DNA from 3 places in the Blautia sp. MSJ-36 genome. Region 1 is predicted to be linked to each of the others. Evidence: predicted binding sites of a transcription regulator. Region 1 holds the regulator's gene; each other region holds the start of a gene.
The links. The regulator Rex, encoded in region 1, represses fermentation and respiration genes when NADH is low (regulators of the CRP and FNR family bind a similar motif). The targets are predictions, from matches to a motif close to ATTGTTAANTANTTAACAAT.
Positions count from the first base shown of each region.

Region 2: KQI39_RS14195 (4Fe-4S dicluster domain-containing protein) is a predicted target of Rex. The motif match lies at 2,868-2,887, and genes of this name have one in related genera.
Region 3: gap (type I glyceraldehyde-3-phosphate dehydrogenase) is a predicted target of Rex. The motif match lies at 1,778-1,797, and genes of this name have one in related genera.

Region 1 is NZ_JAHLPQ010000001.1:194,467-200,469, forward strand. Features, by position in the region: gene KQI39_RS00890 (YfhO family protein) at 1-729, opposite strand, end outside; gene KQI39_RS00895 (ABC-F family ATP-binding cassette domain-containing protein) at 768-2,684, opposite strand; gene KQI39_RS00900 (redox-sensing transcriptional repressor Rex) at 2,899-3,546, shown strand; gene KQI39_RS00905 (NAD(P)H-hydrate dehydratase) at 3,607-5,124, shown strand; gene alr (alanine racemase) at 5,121-6,003, shown strand, end outside.
Region 2 is NZ_JAHLPQ010000027.1:5,922-11,924, forward strand. Features, by position in the region: gene KQI39_RS14180 ([FeFe] hydrogenase, group A) at 1-268, opposite strand, end outside; gene KQI39_RS14185 (NADH-quinone oxidoreductase subunit NuoF) at 284-2,155, opposite strand; gene KQI39_RS14190 (complex I 24 kDa subunit family protein) at 2,152-2,631, opposite strand; gene KQI39_RS14195 (4Fe-4S dicluster domain-containing protein) at 3,031-4,539, shown strand; gene KQI39_RS14200 (glucosaminidase domain-containing protein) at 4,961-5,722, opposite strand; gene KQI39_RS14205 (bifunctional 5,10-methylenetetrahydrofolate dehydrogenase/5,10-methenyltetrahydrofolate cyclohydrolase) at 5,753-6,003, opposite strand, start outside.
Region 3 is NZ_JAHLPQ010000022.1:11,850-17,852, reverse strand. Features, by position in the region: gene KQI39_RS13150 (hypothetical protein) at 1-687, opposite strand, end outside; gene KQI39_RS13145 (histidinol-phosphatase HisJ family protein) at 762-1,580, opposite strand; gene gap (type I glyceraldehyde-3-phosphate dehydrogenase) at 1,841-2,860, shown strand; gene KQI39_RS13135 (phosphoglycerate kinase) at 3,047-4,243, shown strand; gene tpiA (triose-phosphate isomerase) at 4,288-5,037, shown strand; gene KQI39_RS13125 (helix-turn-helix domain-containing protein) at 5,155-5,433, opposite strand; gene KQI39_RS13120 (hypothetical protein) at 5,535-5,756, shown strand; gene KQI39_RS13115 (Mbeg1-like protein) at 5,881-6,003, shown strand, end outside.

The DNA of each region.
Region 1 (6,003 bases):
ATAACGGAATATCATGACCAGGGCTTTTCGTGGAATATGGCTGTATTTTCTTGATGATCCCAGAAAATATAAGGCAAGTTCAAAAAGAAACCACAGGGCGGAAAATACACAGTTGATACCACCGCTGTACCAGTTAAAAAGAATCGACAATGCCACCCAGACAGAAAGCTTCCAGATGGATGATCCATGTATGATCTGATAGGTTCCCAGAAGAATCAGCGGAAGAAGATAGACACCGTCAATCCACATGATATTACTGCTCTGGGCAATGGTATACTGGCAAAGACCGTAACAGCAGGATAAAAGGACAACAAAAAAAGTTCTTGCAGATTCCGTGTTTTCTGTCAGATATTTCCGGAAGCGGTTTACAAGAAAAATACTGAAGGTCATGGAAGCCAGAGATAATTTCAGCAGTACCAGGATGTCAAAAAATGAATGGAGATTTTCTTTTGGAAAAAAGACACTCAGAAGCATAAACGGGGAGGAAAGATAATAGCTGAAAACAGCGATATTGGTACCTCCCAGTGTTTTTCCAAATGTATAAAAAATGCTGTTTTTCTGCGCCAGAACATCCTTGAAATAAGCATAAAAATCCAGATACTGAATGCTGGCATCATCCACAGCCAGTGATTTGTTGCCAAAAGGGGCATAGCCACAGGTGATAAATAAAATCAGTAAAACTGCAAAAGTAAGACCAAATGCAGAAAAATAAATGCGCTTCTTTTTCACAGGTTCCTCCTCCGGGATGATTATAACAGAGCTGGCCGTCAGGCCAGCTCTTCCCATTTTTCATAAAGTTCTTCCAGTTCTTCCGAAATGGCAGCTTTTTCACGGCTTAATTTGGTACATTCTGCCACGTTGGTGCAGACATCCGGGAGAACCATGGTATCGTCAATTTCCTTATCTCTTGTTTCCAGTTCCTCAATGCGGGCTTCCACTTTTTTCAGTTCTGCTTCCCGTTTTCGTTTCTTCGCCTGTTCTTCTTTCATCTGCTGCCAGGAAAGTTTGTTTTCGGAAACCGTTTTTTCTTCCTGAGGGGCCTCGGGAGAATCAATTCCCGGAGCATAGGCGCTGGTCAGTTCTTCTTTTTTCTCCAGATAGTAATCATAATCGCCAATGTAATTGACCACAGCCTGATTGGTAAGTTCCATGATCCTGGTTGCGGTCTGATTGATGAAATAACGGTCATGGGAGACATAAAGGACAGTACCGGTGTAACTTACCAGTGCTTCTTCAAGGATTTCCTTGGAAGCGATATCCAGATGGTTGGTAGGCTCATCCAGAATCAGGAAATTGGCTTCGGAGAGCATCAGCTTGGCAAGGGAAACACGGCCTCGTTCTCCACCGGAAAGTGCGGAGATTTCTTTAAATACATCGTCTCCGGTAAAAAGAAATGCTGCAAGCATATTTCGGATTTCGGTCTCTGTAAGAGTCGGATACGTATCGGAAATCTCCTGGAAAATAGTCTTATCCATATGAAGAACATGATGTTCCTGGTCATAATAACCGATCTGCACCTTGGAACCAAGAGAAAATTTTCCGGCATCTGCTTCGAGAAGACCATTGATAATTTTCAGCATGGTAGTTTTGCCGGTTCCGTTGTTTCCGATCAGTGCCACACGTTCGCCACGTTTGATATCAAAAGAAATATCGGAGAACAGAGTCTGTCCCGGAAATGCCTTGGAGAGTTCCTCCACATGCAGGACATCGTTTCCACTTAATACACGGGGTTCCAGGGAAATCCGCATACGATCCTGAATTTCCAGAGGTTTTTCGATACGCTGTACACGATCCAGCATCTTCTCACGGCTTTCGGCACGTTTGATAGATTTTTCTCTGTTAAAGGACTTCAGTTTGGCAATGACTGCTTCCTGATGTTTGATGTCTCTCTGCTGATTTAAGTATGCCTTGTACTGGGCATCGCGTAGCTGGGCTTTTTTAAGAGCATAAGCAGAGTAGTTTCCACTGTAGACACGGGTCTGTCCGGCCTCAATCTCCACTACCTTTGTGACAACTTTATCAAGGAAATAACGGTCATGGGAGACAATAAATACAGCTCCCGGATAATTCAGAAGGTAGGTTTCCAGCCATGAGATACTTTCCATATCCAGGTGGTTGGTAGGCTCATCCAGAAGCAGGATATCCGGTTTGGAGAGAAGCATCTTGCCAAGGGCAACACGGGTTTTCTGCCCTCCGGAAAGCGTCTCGATCTGTTTGTCAAAATCCTCTTCTGTAAAACCAAGACCCTTTAAAACACCGGTCAGTTCACTTTTGTAGGCATAACCGTTTTCCAGTTCAAACTGATGGGTAAGACGGGTGTAAGTCTCCATCAGACGGTTCAGGTCCTCGCCCTGTACATGGTTCATTTCCTGCTCCAGATTACGGATGCGGCGTTCCATATCAATGATGTGCTGCTTGGTGGTAAGAAGTTCTTCATAAATCGTATGGTGCCCGTGAATGTCCTGATACTGGGCCAGATAGCCGATATTTTTGTCACGTGCAAGAACAACATTGCCGGAATCAGCGGAAATTTCCTGCATGATGATCCGAAGAAGGGTTGTTTTTCCTGCACCGTTGCATCCGATAAGGGCCGCTTTTTCCCGGTCTTCAATATGGAAGGATGCGTCATTTAAAATTACTTTTTCGCCAAAGGCTTTGCATATATTCTGACATGATAAAATCATAAAAACTGTCCTCCTGTATAAAGAATTGTCTCTGTCTGGTCATAAAACAGGGAAAATCCTCCACCTATTATAACGGAAACCGCCAGGATTTCAAAGAAAAAATCAATTTTTTAAAAAAATATGAAGAAATTTGTACAGAACTCACAACTTTAATTGACAGGAAAATGTCAATTCGGTATAATTAACCTAGTGTAAGGTAAGGAGGAGAACTATCGTGGAGACAAAACAAATCTCGAAAGCGGTGATTAAGCGTCTGCCACGCTATTACCGCTACTTAGGAGAGCTGATGGAAGACAATGTAGAGCGTATTTCTTCCAATGAATTAAGTAAGAAGATGCATACCACAGCTTCCCAGATCCGTCAGGATCTCAATAATTTCGGCGGTTTCGGGCAGCAGGGGTATGGCTATAATGTACATTATCTTTATACGGAAATTGGTAAAATTCTCGGATTGGACATCGTTCATCCGATGATCATTTTAGGTGCCGGTAATCTGGGACAGGCACTTGCCAATTATGTGGACTTTGAGAAACGTGGCTTCAAGCTGGTGGGAATTTTTGATGTAAATCCTGTGCTTGAGGGTATTGCAGTCCGCGGACTTGAGATTCAGATGCTCAGTGAACTTCCGTTTTTCCTGAGAGAAAATAATGTAGAGATTGCAATTCTCACTCTTCCGAAGAACAAAGCCAAAGAAATGGCAGATATTCTGGTGGAGAACGGAATCAAAGCAATCTGGAATTTTGCACATCTTGATCTGGAGACACCGGATGATGTAATTGTGGAGAACGTGCATCTTTCCGAAAGTCTTATGACACTGTCTTATAATCTGAGTAAATACAGGCAGGAGCATGTGGAAAAGTAGAAAGTGTTAAGCTGCCGGAAACGGCAGCTTTCTCTATTAAGAGGGGAGGCAGGGCACAGCATGAAAAAAATTGTTACCTGCGAGGAGATGAAGAAGCTGGATGGTGCCACCATTCATCATATCGGAGTGGCATCAGAAGTTCTGATGGAGCGGGCAGCACTGAAAGTAGTAGAAGAAATAGAGAAATATCTCGAAAAAAATGAAAGAATACTGGTTGTATGCGGAAGCGGCAATAACGGAGGCGATGGTATTGCCGTTGCCAGACTGCTTTATCTGAAGGGAATCCGGGCAGAATTCTGCATGGTCGGAAACAAAGACAAAATGACCAGAGAAACGGTGCTTCAGTATAAAATTGCCACAGGATATCAGGTCCCGGAAGTGAATAACCCGGACTGGAGTGAATATACTACTATAGTAGATGCCGTGTTTGGCGTAGGCCTGGTGCGTCCGATCGAGGGACATTATGCGGAAGTTATTCATGAGATGAACAGTGCCCGGGCAAAAAAGATCGCTGTTGACATCCCATCAGGAGTAAACGGAGATACAGGCCTGGAAATGGGAATTGCCTTCAGCGCGGATCTGACTGTTACGTTTGGTTACCGGAAAAGAGGACTTTGCTTTTATCCGGGCAGATTGTATGCAGGAAAGATTGTTACCGCTGATATCGGAATCTATGAGCAGGAAGCTGTAAAGGCATCTGCATGTTGTCTGGAGCAGGAAGACCTGAAACTGTTTCCGGAGCGTGATCCCGGCGGAAATAAGGGAACTTTTGGAAAAATTCTATTTGTTGCCGGAAGCGAGGGAATGTGCGGGGCTGCTTATTTAAGCGCCAGTGCTGCTCTTCATGCCGGGGCGGGAATGGTAAAAATTCAGACAGTAGAAGAAAACAGGATTCCATTGCAGATTCTTCTTCCGGAGGCTATGGTATGCACCCGGTTTGATGAGGAATCCAACGAACAGCTTCTTTCCTGGTGTGATATCCTTGTGATTGGACCGGGACTGGGAACATCGGGGGCCAGCCGTGAGAGAGAACAGTGGTTTCTTACGGCAGCCGCCCGGGAGAAAAAGCCACTGATTCTGGATGCAGACGGACTGAATCTTCTGGCAATGCATCCTCAGTGGAAGGAATTCCTGGGTGAAAATGTTATTCTGACGCCGCATATCGGTGAGATGAGCAGACTTTGTGTAAGAACCATATCGGAAATCCAGGGAACAATTGCACAGACCGCAGTGGACTATGCGAAAGAAACCGGTACCGTATGTGTCCTGAAAGATGCCTGTACAGTAATTACAGATGGGAAAGGCGATCTGTATTTGAACCTTTCCGGTAATTCCGGTATGGCAACTGCCGGAAGCGGAGATGTGCTTTCCGGGCTTCTGGCAGGAGTATTATGTATGTATCTGAAAACGGAGGAACATCCCTCCATGGTTTTAAAGGCCGCGTTAGGTGTTTATCTTCACGGACTTTGCGGCGATCTTGCAGCCGCTGAAAAAGGAAAGCGCAGTATGCTGGCAGGCGATATCATTGAATATCTGCCCCAGGCTTTAGCGATAGGTGAAGAGGAGTCAAAATCATGAAAAAATACGAGAGAGTCAAGGCACTGGTATCTCTGGATGCCATTGCTCATAATTTTGAGGAAATGCACAGAAATGTGAAAGAAGGAACAAAAATCATTGCAGTGATCAAGGCGGATGGCTATGGCCATGGTGCGAGAGCAATTGCACATCTGATTCACGATTATGATTATATCTGGGGTTTTGCCACAGCAACGGCAGAAGAAGCGCTGGAACTGCGTCATGCAGGCGTTACCAAACCAATCCTGATTCTTGGCATTGTATTCGAAGAATATTATGAGGAGCTGGCTGCCAATGACATCCGGATTACCATTTCAGATCTGAATACAGCAGTGGAATATGCGAAGGCAGGAGAGCGTATCGGAAAAAATGTACATATTCATCTGGCATTGGATACAGGAATGACAAGGATCGGATATGCGGATATTCCGGAAAATGCAGTAAAGATTGAAGCGGTTTCCAAAATTCCGAATCTTGTAATTGAAGGAATGTTTACGCATTTTGCCAGAGCAGATGAGTTTGACCGTTCTCCGGCACTTGTACAGCTTGACAGATATCTTCGTTTTGCGGATCTTCTGGAAAAGAGAGGAGTCCATATTCCGGTACGCCACTGTTCCAACAGTGCGGGAATTATCCGTGTGCCGGAGGCAAATCTTAACGTTGTCCGTGCGGGAATTACCATTTACGGTATTTATCCGTCGGAAGAGGTGGAACGGGATGTGATAAAACTGACACCAGCCATGGAACTGAAAAGCCATGTGTCCTATGTGAAAAATGTGGAACGTGGAACTGCGGTAAGTTATGGTGGAACTTTTGTTACAGAACGTTTTACCAGAATGGCAACCATTCCGGTAGGCTATGCGGACGGATATCCCAGACAGC
Region 2 (6,003 bases), on a different contig from region 1:
GAAGTAATTCCACGATCAGTTTACGATATTTCTTAATACGGCCGGAGTTGGTATAGATAACCATTCCGTCTCTCGGCTGCTCGGAACAGGAGGCAAATGTCTTACCTCTGTCATCCTCAACTGTACAGAGACGACAGGCACCAAATGTGGAAACCTCTGAATGATAGCACAGTGTGGGGATATTGATACCGGCATTCCTGATGACTGTCAGGACATTTTTTTCGTCGGTAAATTCTACTTTTCTTCCGTCAATTGTCATTGTACCCATAAGATATCCTCCCTTCTATGCTTCCACATAAATCGCATCAAAGTTACAGTTATCCTTGCAGGAACCGCATTTGATACATACGTCGTTGTTGATTACATGTGGATGCTTGATCTTTCCTGAAATTGCGCCTGCAGGGCAGTTCTTTGCACATTTGCCGCAGCCGATACAGAATTCAGGATTGATATGGAATTGACGGAGCGCCGTGCAGACCTTCGCACGGCATTTTTTATCTACGATATGCTCTACATATTCGTCACGGAAACGCTTCAGAGTACTGATGACCGGAAGCGGTGCACTCTTACCAAGACCACACAGAGCCATACTCTGAACCATGTTTGCAAGTTCTTCCAGCTCATCCAGATCGGAAAGTTCACCTTTACCTGCAACGATCTTCTCCAGGATCTCAAGCATACGTTTGGTACCCTCACGGCAAGGAACACATTTACCGCAGCTCTCACGCTGTGTAAAGCTCATGAAGAAACGTGCAACCTCTACCATACAGGTATTCTCATCCATAACAACAAGTCCACCGGAACCCATGATGGCATCCAGTTTCTTAACAGAATCAAAATCAAGAGGATGATCGATCTGATCGTCGATCAGACATCCACCGGAAGGACCGCCGATCTGTACACCCTTAAATGCAGCACCACTCTTAAGACCGCCACCGATATCATAAATGATATGACGGAGGCTTGTTCCCATCGGAACCTCAATAAGACCGGTGTTCTCAATAGAACCGGTAAGCGAGAAAGTCTTGGTTCCAGGGCTTCCCTCTGTACCGATGGTATGGAACCAGTCAGCACCCTGAAGGATGATTTTCGGTACGTTGGCATAAGTCTCTACGTTATTCAGAACCGTAGGTTTGCCCCACAGACCCTGTTCAACAGTTCTCGGAGGTTTTACTCGAGGCATACCTCTGTTACCCTCGATGGATGCAGTCAGGGCAGAACCTTCACCACATACGAATGCTCCGGCACCACGGTTGATATGTAAGTGGAAATTAATACCGGAACCAAGGATATTATCACCAAGGAGGCCATAAGACTCTGCCTGCTCAATGGCCATTCGAAGTCTCTGTACAGAAAGAGGATACTCGGCACGTACATAGATGTAACCGTCTTCTGCGCCTACTGCATAAGCGGCGATCACCATACCCTCAATCATCTTATACGGATCACCTTCCATTACGGAACCATCCATGAAAGCTCCCGGGTCACCCTCATCACCATTACATACTACATAGCGTACTTTCTCCGGCTGGCGTGCTACCTGTGACCATTTCTTGCCTGCAGGGAAACCTGCACCGCCACGGCCACGAAGACCAGATTTCGTAATCTCATCAATAACGCCCTGTGGGGTCATCTCAAAGAAAGCCTTCGCCATAGCGGAAAATCCACCTACGGAAATATATTCATCAATAGACTCTGCATCGATCTTACCACAGTTCTCAAGAACGATTCTTGTCTGCTGGTTCAGGAACGGAATATCGCTTGGATGTGGACAGGCCTCATCATTGTGACGATAGAACAGACGGTCAACCGGCAGTCCGCAGATCACGGTTTTCTCTACGATCTCGCGGCAGTCATCTACCTGAACATGAACATACTGATAATCATATGGCTCAATTCTCATAAGAGGTCCAAGTTCACATAAGCCCTGGCATCCGGTCTTAACGATACCTACATGAGGAACATCTTTCTGCATCTCAACCGCAACACCCTCGATACCCTCACAGAGTCTTGACATTTCTTCGTAAATCTTCTGAGCACCGGAAGCGATACATCCGGTACCGGAACAGACGAGAACACGGCAGGTATAGCCATCAAGATTCTTCTTAACCTCAGCCTGTTTGTTTTTCAGATCTTCCATACTGGTTATACTCATACGCTCTCACCTCTCAATTCATTTAAAAGCTCAACAGCCTTCTCAGGAGTCATTTTCGGGTGAACTTCATCATTTACAGTCAGTGTCGGCGCCAGTCCACATGCACCCAGACAGGAAACAGTCTCAACTGTAAAAAGCATATCATCCGTTGTATGTTTCTTATGGGTCAGTCCAAGCTCTTTCAGCATGGCTTCCTTAACAGGCATGGACTTACGTACATGACAGGCAGTACCATCACATACCTTGATGATGTACTTGCCCTTCGGCTCAAAGGAAAAGTTCTCATAGAAAGTGGCTACACTGTACGCCTTCGCTTCTTTTACACCAATCTGTTCCGCAACATAAGTAAGAAGCTCTCCCGGAAGATAACGATACTCAGCCTGGATATCCTGCATGATCGGAATCAGTGATGCAGCTTTCCGGCCGTAGTGCTCGATGATCTCATCCGTTTTCTTGTAATACGTCTGGTCTAACATTCGGTTCCCTCCTTGTTTCTCATAGATTTTCCACTTGATCAACCTGTTCCACTACAGGTTAATCCTTTAACACTCTGTCAGTGCCCCGCGTTTATGCAAACCATTATTTTGCACTATTTTTGTGCTTTTAATTATAACTTATATCGTCATTTTCCACAAGTGCTTTTTTCAGTTTTTTCAGAATATATCGAAAAGTTTACAATGACTTACTGATTTTGTGTCTATTTTCTCTAAAAAATGTTCAATTTTTAACAGCTGTGATAATAAAGAAACAAATTTCTTTTATGTTCCTGGTAAAAAACATTTCCTTTTATTGATTTTATTTCTCATTTACTTTAATATGAAAGAAAAGTGCGTGGAAAACATTTTATTAATCTTATTTTGAAAAGGAGAACCTCTATGCGAAATCTCGACACACCAGTTAAACAGATCCGACGCAAAATTTTTACAGAAATTGCAAAGATCGGATTTGAATCCACGGACGAATCCCTGATCCACGATATTGAATCCATTCCCTACAATATTGTAGAAGAACGTGCGAAATACCGTGAAAGTATCTACCGCGAAAGAGCTGTTGCAAGCGAACGTGTCCGCCTGGCCATGGGCCTTTCTCTCCGTCCGGAGAACCGTTCCGTCCATCTGACTGACGGCGTAAAAGCCAGCAACATTGATGAGAAATATTACGAACCACCTCTTATGCAGGTGATCCCTTCTGCATGTTCCGCATGCGAATCCAACAAATACGAAGTCAGCAACATGTGCCGCGGCTGCGTCGCACATCCCTGTATGCTCACCTGTCCCAAAGGCGCCATCTCCATGGTAGACGGAAAATCTTTTATCGACCAGGACAAATGCATCCACTGCGGAAGATGCAAATCCGTCTGTCCCTACGACGCCATCGCCCACAAAGAACGTCCCTGCGAACGCGCCTGCGGCGTAAAAGCCATCGAAAGCGACGAACAGGGACGCGCATCCATCAATCAGGACAAATGCGTATCCTGTGGCATGTGCATGGTCAGCTGCCCATTCGGAGCCATCTCCGACAAATCCCAGATTTTCCAGCTGTCCCACGCCCTTCGCGAAGGAACCGAGATCATTGCAGAAATCGCTCCCGCCTACATCAACCAGTTCGGCGAAGACGTCACCCCGGGCAAATTCCGCTCCGCCCTTAAACAGCTGGGCTTCTCAAACATTTATGAGGTAGCACTGGGCGCAGACATCGGCTGCATCTCCGAGGCACACCACTACGCCAAAGAAGTAGCAACCGGCAATCTTCCGTTCCTCCTCACCTCCTGCTGCCCGTCCTGGTCCGTCATGGCAAAGAAATACTTCCCGGCCATGATCGATAACATCTCCCAGGAGCTGACCCCGATGGTAGCAACCGCACGCATTGTAAAAAAAGAACACCCTAACGCAAAAGTAGTCTTCATCGGACCATGCGCCTCCAAAAAACTGGAAGCCATGCGCCATTCCGTAAGAAGTGACGTAGACTTCGTAATCACCTTCGAAGAACTCTGGGGCCTCTTTGATGCCAAAAACATCACCCCATCCGCCTGCGAAGAACTACCGGAAGAAACCCAGGCCGCAACTGCAGCTGGAAGAGGCTACGCCATCGCAGGCGGCGTAGCCGGAGCCATCGAAAACTGCCTGAAAGAATACTACCCCGACGTACCCGTACACATCGAACACGCAGAAAGCCTTTCCGAATGCAAAAAAGTCCTCACCCTCGCCAAAGCCGGCAAGATCAAAAACTGCATGATCGAAGGCATGGCCTGCCCAGGAGGCTGCATCGGCGGCGCCGGAACCAATGCCGGCTTTGCCAAAACCTCCAAAGCCCTCAAAAAATACGTAGACACCTCAGAACCCAAGCTTCCCTCACAGGAACTGGAGAACCTGGAACTGAACTAATATATCGAAATATTTTTCCAGATAATTCCCAGAAATATTTTATACGAAACCAAAAACGGAGATGAAACCTTAATTAAACCTCAAGGTTACATCTCCATTTTTATCAACCAGGACAGGGCAAAGCCCGCCTCCGTCCCTCATCCACATCCTACCGTATAGCCAGACAGCCTACCACGGCCAACACACAGGCCCGGAAGGGAGTGAGGTTCTGTCTGCGGACGACTCTGCAGGAGGTGTGCTGGATCTTAGGCGGCGGGACTTCTGCGTTATTTTTCAAAAGTCAGCTGTCTGAGCGGCAAAAGCCGCAAGTTCTGGCTTTTGGAAAATGGTTTTAGCAGAATCCCGGCGCCTTAGAACCAGCCACCGACGAAGCCCGGCCGCGGACAGAACCTCACTCCCTTCCGGGCCGTCCCCTCCGCCACTACCTCTCCACCGTCTCCGTACTCTCCGGCCAGACATACTCCTCATCTTTCAGATCCGCCAGAAGGCTCCGAAGCTTATACCCATAACTCCTCCCAGCAGCCCATCCGCCCCCATAAGGATTCTCCTGAATCCCAAGCCACTCCACATAAGGAGCACTCTCCCGGGCAACATACTGAAACCGATTATCCACACAAGCCTGCACCAATTCCTCCGAAGACGCATAAGCCTTCAGATGCTGCACCTGCGCCCGGATCCCGGTCCTCACATCCGGAAACGAATTCCCGGCAACACCACCCCCAGTAGTCCCAAGCCCGGAAAAATTAAACTGCCCCGCACTGGCATCCCCGCCAAACTGGAGCCATCCAGTCTCAAGCATCGCCTGCTCATAAACAACTTCCCCACGGACACCCTCCGCATCCGCTTCCTCTATCACAATCGTGCAAAACGAATCAATATCCGGTGCACCACCCTCTGTCAGGACATCCGAAGGATATTCCACATTCTGCGCCTCATACTGCGCCACCATATCCTCCACATCCACTGTGGTACACCCCATGATCGTATAATATCCATAAGTATTATCTGTGGAATCATCCACAAAACTATCTGTATCACTCTCTCCGGATGACTGCGGCTTCGAAATCTGCCCTTCCATGGAATGATCCACATCCTCTGCCAAAACACCTGCAGGCGTTCCGAACACCAGAACGCCTGCAAGCACCATCATCCGTAAACAAAAACAATTTCGGAATCTGTACATATATAAATAATCAATCCTTTATTACTGCTATTACTGCGCTTTTCTCATTGCAGCTTCAACTACATGACCTACAAGAACAGAAGTTGTAACACTTCCAACTCCGCCAGGAACCGGTGTAATCGCATCAACGATCGGCTCAACTGCCGCATAATCAACATCACCGCAAAGTTTACCCTCAGCGTTTACATTGATACCAACATCGATGATTGTCTGTCCCTCTCTGACATAGTCAGCCCCAACAACACCAGCACGGCCAGCTGCAACGATAACAATATCAGCCT
Region 3 (6,003 bases), on a different contig from region 1:
TGCCTGGAAAAGATCTGTCAGGTACAGAGTGTCTGCCTTGCATTCACTGATATAGTCCAGCTTACTGGACAGTCCGGCAAGGGTATCTGCGAAATCCGCAGGATTTACAGCCATTCCGGTGAACGTGGTCTTACGGAACCATTCCGGATCCGCAGCACAGTTCTGGTCAGCTTCTTTCATGGAAAGAGAACGCTCACGGTAGATCTCTTTCATCTTCTTTGTGAGGCTTGAGAATGTGCCGGAAACCTCCGGATGATTACGGAACAGCTCGCAGTAGAGCCATTTCAGATCATTGTAGTAGTGGTTCAGGCGTTTCTCGTAGAGGGCATCGTAGGCGGTGTCTTCTTTGGAAGTCTCAACTTTCAGAGGTTCTGTTTTGGAAGTAGTTACTTTTGCCGGTTCGGTCTTTGCAGTTGTGACTTTGATCGGTTCGGTTTTTGAGGTTTCCACCTTGATCGGCTCGGTCTTGGAAGTCTCGACTTTGATTGGCTCGGTCTTGGAGGTTTCCACCTTGAGTGGCTCAGTCTTGGAAGTCTCGACTTTGACCGGTTCGGTTTTGCTTGTTCCTACTTTCGGTGGTTCTGTCTTAGAAGTTTCAATTTTAGCAGCAACTGTATTTTTCTTCAGCTGCTGTTCTTTTTTTGCCTGCATGGCAGCTTTCTTTTTCTGGAGTCTTTTTGTTGACATATAGAGTTCCTCCTTAGATAAATGGTATTTTCGGTATAAAAATGTAAACTCTCTGACCGGAGAGAGAAATAGATCTACAGCTTATGGAAAACCGGCTGACGGTTTTTAAACACAGTATAATAGGAAAAGCCGCATTCACGGAGAACATCTGCTGCTTTGTCAAAAGCATAGGCGATTTTATCCGGGGTGTGGGCGTCTGCACCGATGGTAATAATTTCACCGCCAAGTTCATGATAGCGGCGGATTACATTTACACATGGATTTGGCTCGCCAAGGCCGTAGTGATAACCGCCGGTATTTAATTCGATTCCAATGTTCTTACGGATCAGTGTGCGGAGAATTTCATCCAGGATTTCTTTATAGCGGCCATAAGAGTACTGACGGTTCTGATTGGGGCCGTAACGCACCACATAATCAATATGTCCGTAGACATCCATTTCATCAAAGGCAGCGACATTTTCCAGAATGGATTCAAAATATTCCATATAGCAGGCGGATTCTTTCCGTCCCTCAAAATAAGAAGGATAATAGGGATCGTATCCGTGTACGACATGAGAAGAACCAATAACAAAATCGAAGGGGATTTCTTTCAGAAGTCCGGAGAAAGATTCAGAAAGATGGGGCTGAAGTCCAAGTTCGATTCCGAAATTTACAGTGATCTGGTCCCGAAAAGCATCAGCCAGTTCAAAAAGACGCTGGCGGTATGCCGGGATATCCAGGGAAAAGTCCAGATTTTCCGGCGTTTCCGGGTAATCCGGATCAAGGTGTTCCGTAAAACAGATTCCTGTAAGACCATTATCAACTGCGGCCTGGATCATATTTTCCATGGGTGTTTCGGAATCTGCGGAAAAAGAGGAGTGCATATGGCAGTCCCATAAAATTTTCTGGCCCATTTTGTACCTCCATATTCAAGTCTGTGTAGTGTGTAACAGCTGCTGTACCTGCTTGTTGTGTTACAGCTGGCAGGACAGAAATTTCTCTCACAGAATTATAACACATTTTTCGGAAATTTTCTTAATATTTATTTTAATGTGCTTTTTTATAAATAGCTCTTGAATTTTTGTTTGGAATTAGGTACAATATGAGACAGGTTGATGTTTCTTTAACAAAGGAACGATTTAAATCACCATTCAATTCATAGGAGGAATTTATCATGGCAGTAAAAGTTGCAATTAATGGTTTTGGACGTATCGGTCGTCTTGCATTCCGTCAGATGTTTGGAGCAGAAGGATTTGAGATCGTAGCAATCAACGATCTTACATCTCCTAAGATGCTTGCTCACTTATTAAAATATGATTCTACACAGGGAAGATATGCTCTTGCTGATAAAGTAACAGCAGGCGAGGATTCCATCACAGTAGACGGAAAAGAGATCAAAATCTATGCTAAGGCTAACGCTGCAGAGCTTCCATGGGGAGAGATCGGTGTAGACGTAGTTCTTGAGTGCACAGGTTTCTACACATCCAAAGACAAAGCTCAGGCTCATATCGATGCAGGTGCTAAGCACGTAGTTATTTCCGCTCCGGCTGGAAACGACCTTAAGACAATCGTTTACAACGTAAACCATCAGGGTCTTACAAACGAGGACAAGATCATCTCCGCAGCTTCCTGTACAACAAACTGCCTTGCACCAATGGCTAAGGCTCTTAACGATCTTGCACCGATCAAATCCGGTATCATGTGCACAATCCACGCTTACACAGGCGATCAGATGACACTTGACGGACCGCAGAGAAAAGGCGATCTGAGAAGATCCCGTGCAGCTGCAGTTAACATCGTTCCGAACAGCACAGGTGCTGCTAAAGCTATCGGACTTGTTATCCCAGAGCTTAACGGCAAACTTATCGGTTCTGCACAGCGTGTACCTACCCCAACAGGTTCTACAACAATCCTTACAGCAGTAGTTGAAGGAAACGTTACTAAAGAGCAGATCAACGCAGCTATGAAAGCAGCTTCCAATGAGTCCTTCGGATACAACGAGGATGAGATCGTATCCAGCGATATCGTTGGTATGAGATTTGGTTCCCTCTTCGATGCTACTCAGACAATGGTACTTCCACTTGAGAATGGCACAACAGAGGTTCAGGTAGTTTCCTGGTATGACAACGAGAACTCCTACACAAGCCAGATGGTTCGTACAATCAAGCACTTCGGAAAACTTCTGAACGCTTAATTTTCTGCGAACGGGTGTAGAAGAATAGACTCAGAAAGGGTCCGGTCTGAAGAGGACCGGGCCCTTTTTTTCCAAAAGACCAAACAAAAAAATGTCTGAGGAAATGACTGTTAACAGAGCGGACAACAATACCGCTCGCCCTTATTCATCTGCTTTTGCAGAAATAAAAGTTAAGGAGATATAGAGATGCTGAACAAAAAAAGTGTTGACGATATCAATGTAAAAGGACAGAAAGTACTTGTAAGATGCGACTTCAACGTTCCGCTTCAGGACGGAAAGATCACAGATGAGAACCGTCTTGTAGCTGCTCTTCCTACAATCAAGAAACTGATCGCAGACGGCGGAAAAGTTATCCTCTGCTCCCACCTTGGAAAACCGAAGGGAGAGCCGAAACCGGAGCTTTCTCTTGCACCTGTAGCAGTTCGTCTTTCCGAGCTTCTTGGCCAGGAAGTTAAATTTGCAGCAGATCCTGAGGTAGTAGGACCGAACGCAAAAGCTGCTGTAGCAGAGATGAAAGATGGTGATGTAGTTCTTCTTGAGAACACACGTTACCGTGCAGAAGAGACAAAGAACGAAGACAAGTTCAGCGAAGATCTTGCTTCCCTCTGCGATGTATTCGTAAACGATGCATTCGGAACTGCTCACAGAGCTCACTGCTCCAACGTAGGTGTTACCAAATATGTGAAAACAGCAGTTGTAGGATATCTGATGCAGAAAGAGATCGATTTCCTCGGAAACGCTGTAAACAATCCGGAGAGACCATTCGTTGCAATCCTTGGCGGTGCTAAGGTTTCCAGCAAGATCTCCGTTATCAACAACCTTCTTGACAAGGTAGACACACTGATCATCGGTGGTGGAATGTCCTATACATTCTCCAAAGCTATGGGCGGACATATCGGAAGATCCCTTTGCGAGGATGATTACCTTCAGTATGCTCTCGACATGATGAAGAAAGCAGAGGAGAAAGGTGTAAAACTTCTTCTTCCTGTAGATAACAGAATCGGTGATGACTTCTCCAACGACTGCAACATCCAGATCGTAAAACGTGGTGAGATTCCGGACGGATGGGAAGGAATGGATATCGGAACAGAGACAGAGAAAATCTTTGCAGATGCTGTAAAAGATGCTAAGACAGTTGTATGGAACGGACCGATGGGATGCTTCGAGATGCCAAACTTCGCACATGGTACAGAGGCAGTTGCAAAAGCTCTTGCTGAGACAGACGCAACAACAATCATCGGTGGTGGTGATTCTGCAGCAGCTGTAAATATCCTTGGATATGGTGACAAGATGACACACATCTCTACAGGTGGCGGTGCTTCTCTTGAGTTCCTTGAGGGCAAAGAGCTCCCAGGTGTAGCAGCAGCTAACGATAAAGACTGATAAAAAATAAAGTGTTCCACGAACACAAAAAGGAGATAAAAACAATGGCAAGAAAGAAAATTATTGCTGGAAACTGGAAAATGAACATGACACCAAGCGAGGCTGTAAAGCTTGTTGAGACTTTAAAACCGCTTGTTGTTAACGATGAAGTTGACGTAGTATTCTGCGTACCGGCTATCGACATCATCCCTGTTGTTGAGGCAGCTAAAGGAACAAACATCCAGGTTGGTGCTGAGAACATGTACTTCGAGGAGAAAGGTGCTTACACAGGAGAGATCGCTCCGGCTATGCTCGTAGATGCAGGCGTTAAGTACGTAGTACTTGGACATTCCGAGAGAAGAGAGTACTTCGGTGAGACAAACGAAGACGTTAACAAAAAAATGCTCAAAGCTTTCGAGCATGGTATCACACCGATCATGTGCTGCGGTGAGACACTTACTCAGAGAGAGCAGGGCGTAACAATGGACTTCATCCGTCAGCAGGTTAAGGTTGGATTCCAGGGTGTTACAGCTGATCAGGCTAAGACAGCAGTTATCGCTTACGAGCCGATCTGGGCTATCGGAACAGGTAAGACAGCTACAACAGAGCAGGCTCAGGAAGTTTGCGCTGATATTCGTAAATGCATCGCTGAGATCTATGATGACGCTACAGCAGCAGAGATTCGTATCCAGTACGGCGGATCTGTAAACGCTGCAACAGCTCCTGACTTATTTGCTCAGGCTGACATCGACGGCGGTCTTGTAGGTGGCGCTTCCCTGAAACCAGATTTCGGAAAGATCGTAAACTACAAATAAGAATAAACAAAGAAAGGGGCTTCGGCCCCTTTTTTTTGTGGAATAATGGAAAATCTATTTGTCAAAAAAAACTCTCTCTGACATAAATACGCAGAAATAAAAATTCGGTGTTTATGCTCAGAGAGAGTTTTTCTTATTTTCGGAGGAAGAACTGTTTTTCTCCGAAATTTCTTTTGGATTATTATTCATTTCATCCGGATCAGGAATATGTTCTACGATATCTTCAATATCACAGTGAAGAATGGAACACAACCTGTCTATTGTAAAAATTTCAATGTTTTTGTTTTTTCTAAGCCTGTCCAGAAGAGAACGGGTAATTTCATAGTGTTCATAAAGATCATACTGAGTAATACCTCGTTCTTTCATTGTGACCCAAAATCTGTCATACTTTATCATATGTTTATCCTGTCCGATTCGTCCTTGAATTAATCTTATTATGAATGTAAAATTGGAATCACAACAGTGTCCTTATAGAGACACTATGGAAAGGAGAAACAATGAGGAAATTTTTGAAGGTATTTTTTTCATTGGCGGTTACCATATATTTTTCGACTACCATGTTCTATTGTTTTGTGGCCGGAGCACCGCAGAATGGAAAAGGAGCTGTAATTTATGTAGTGTCAGCAGCAGGCCTGTCAATTCTGTTTCCGGCTTTTACCTGTGGCTGTATTCATTACATTATCTATCTCAGGAAAAAACTGGATAAACAGGGCAAATAATCAGGTTTTATGGTATGATAAAGAAAAACAGAGGATGGATGAAACCGGACAGTTATGTATTATAATAGAAAGAAAGACTGTAACTGTGCGGAAGACGCTTATGTGATTATTTGTGGAGGGTTTTATGGGAAATATTCTGGATTATCTTGACTGGAGAGGGGACCTTACTTTTGAACAGTCACCGTTTAATGAAGTTGACAATCTGATACTGTCATGCTTTTCCTATCTGGATCTGGATGAGATAACC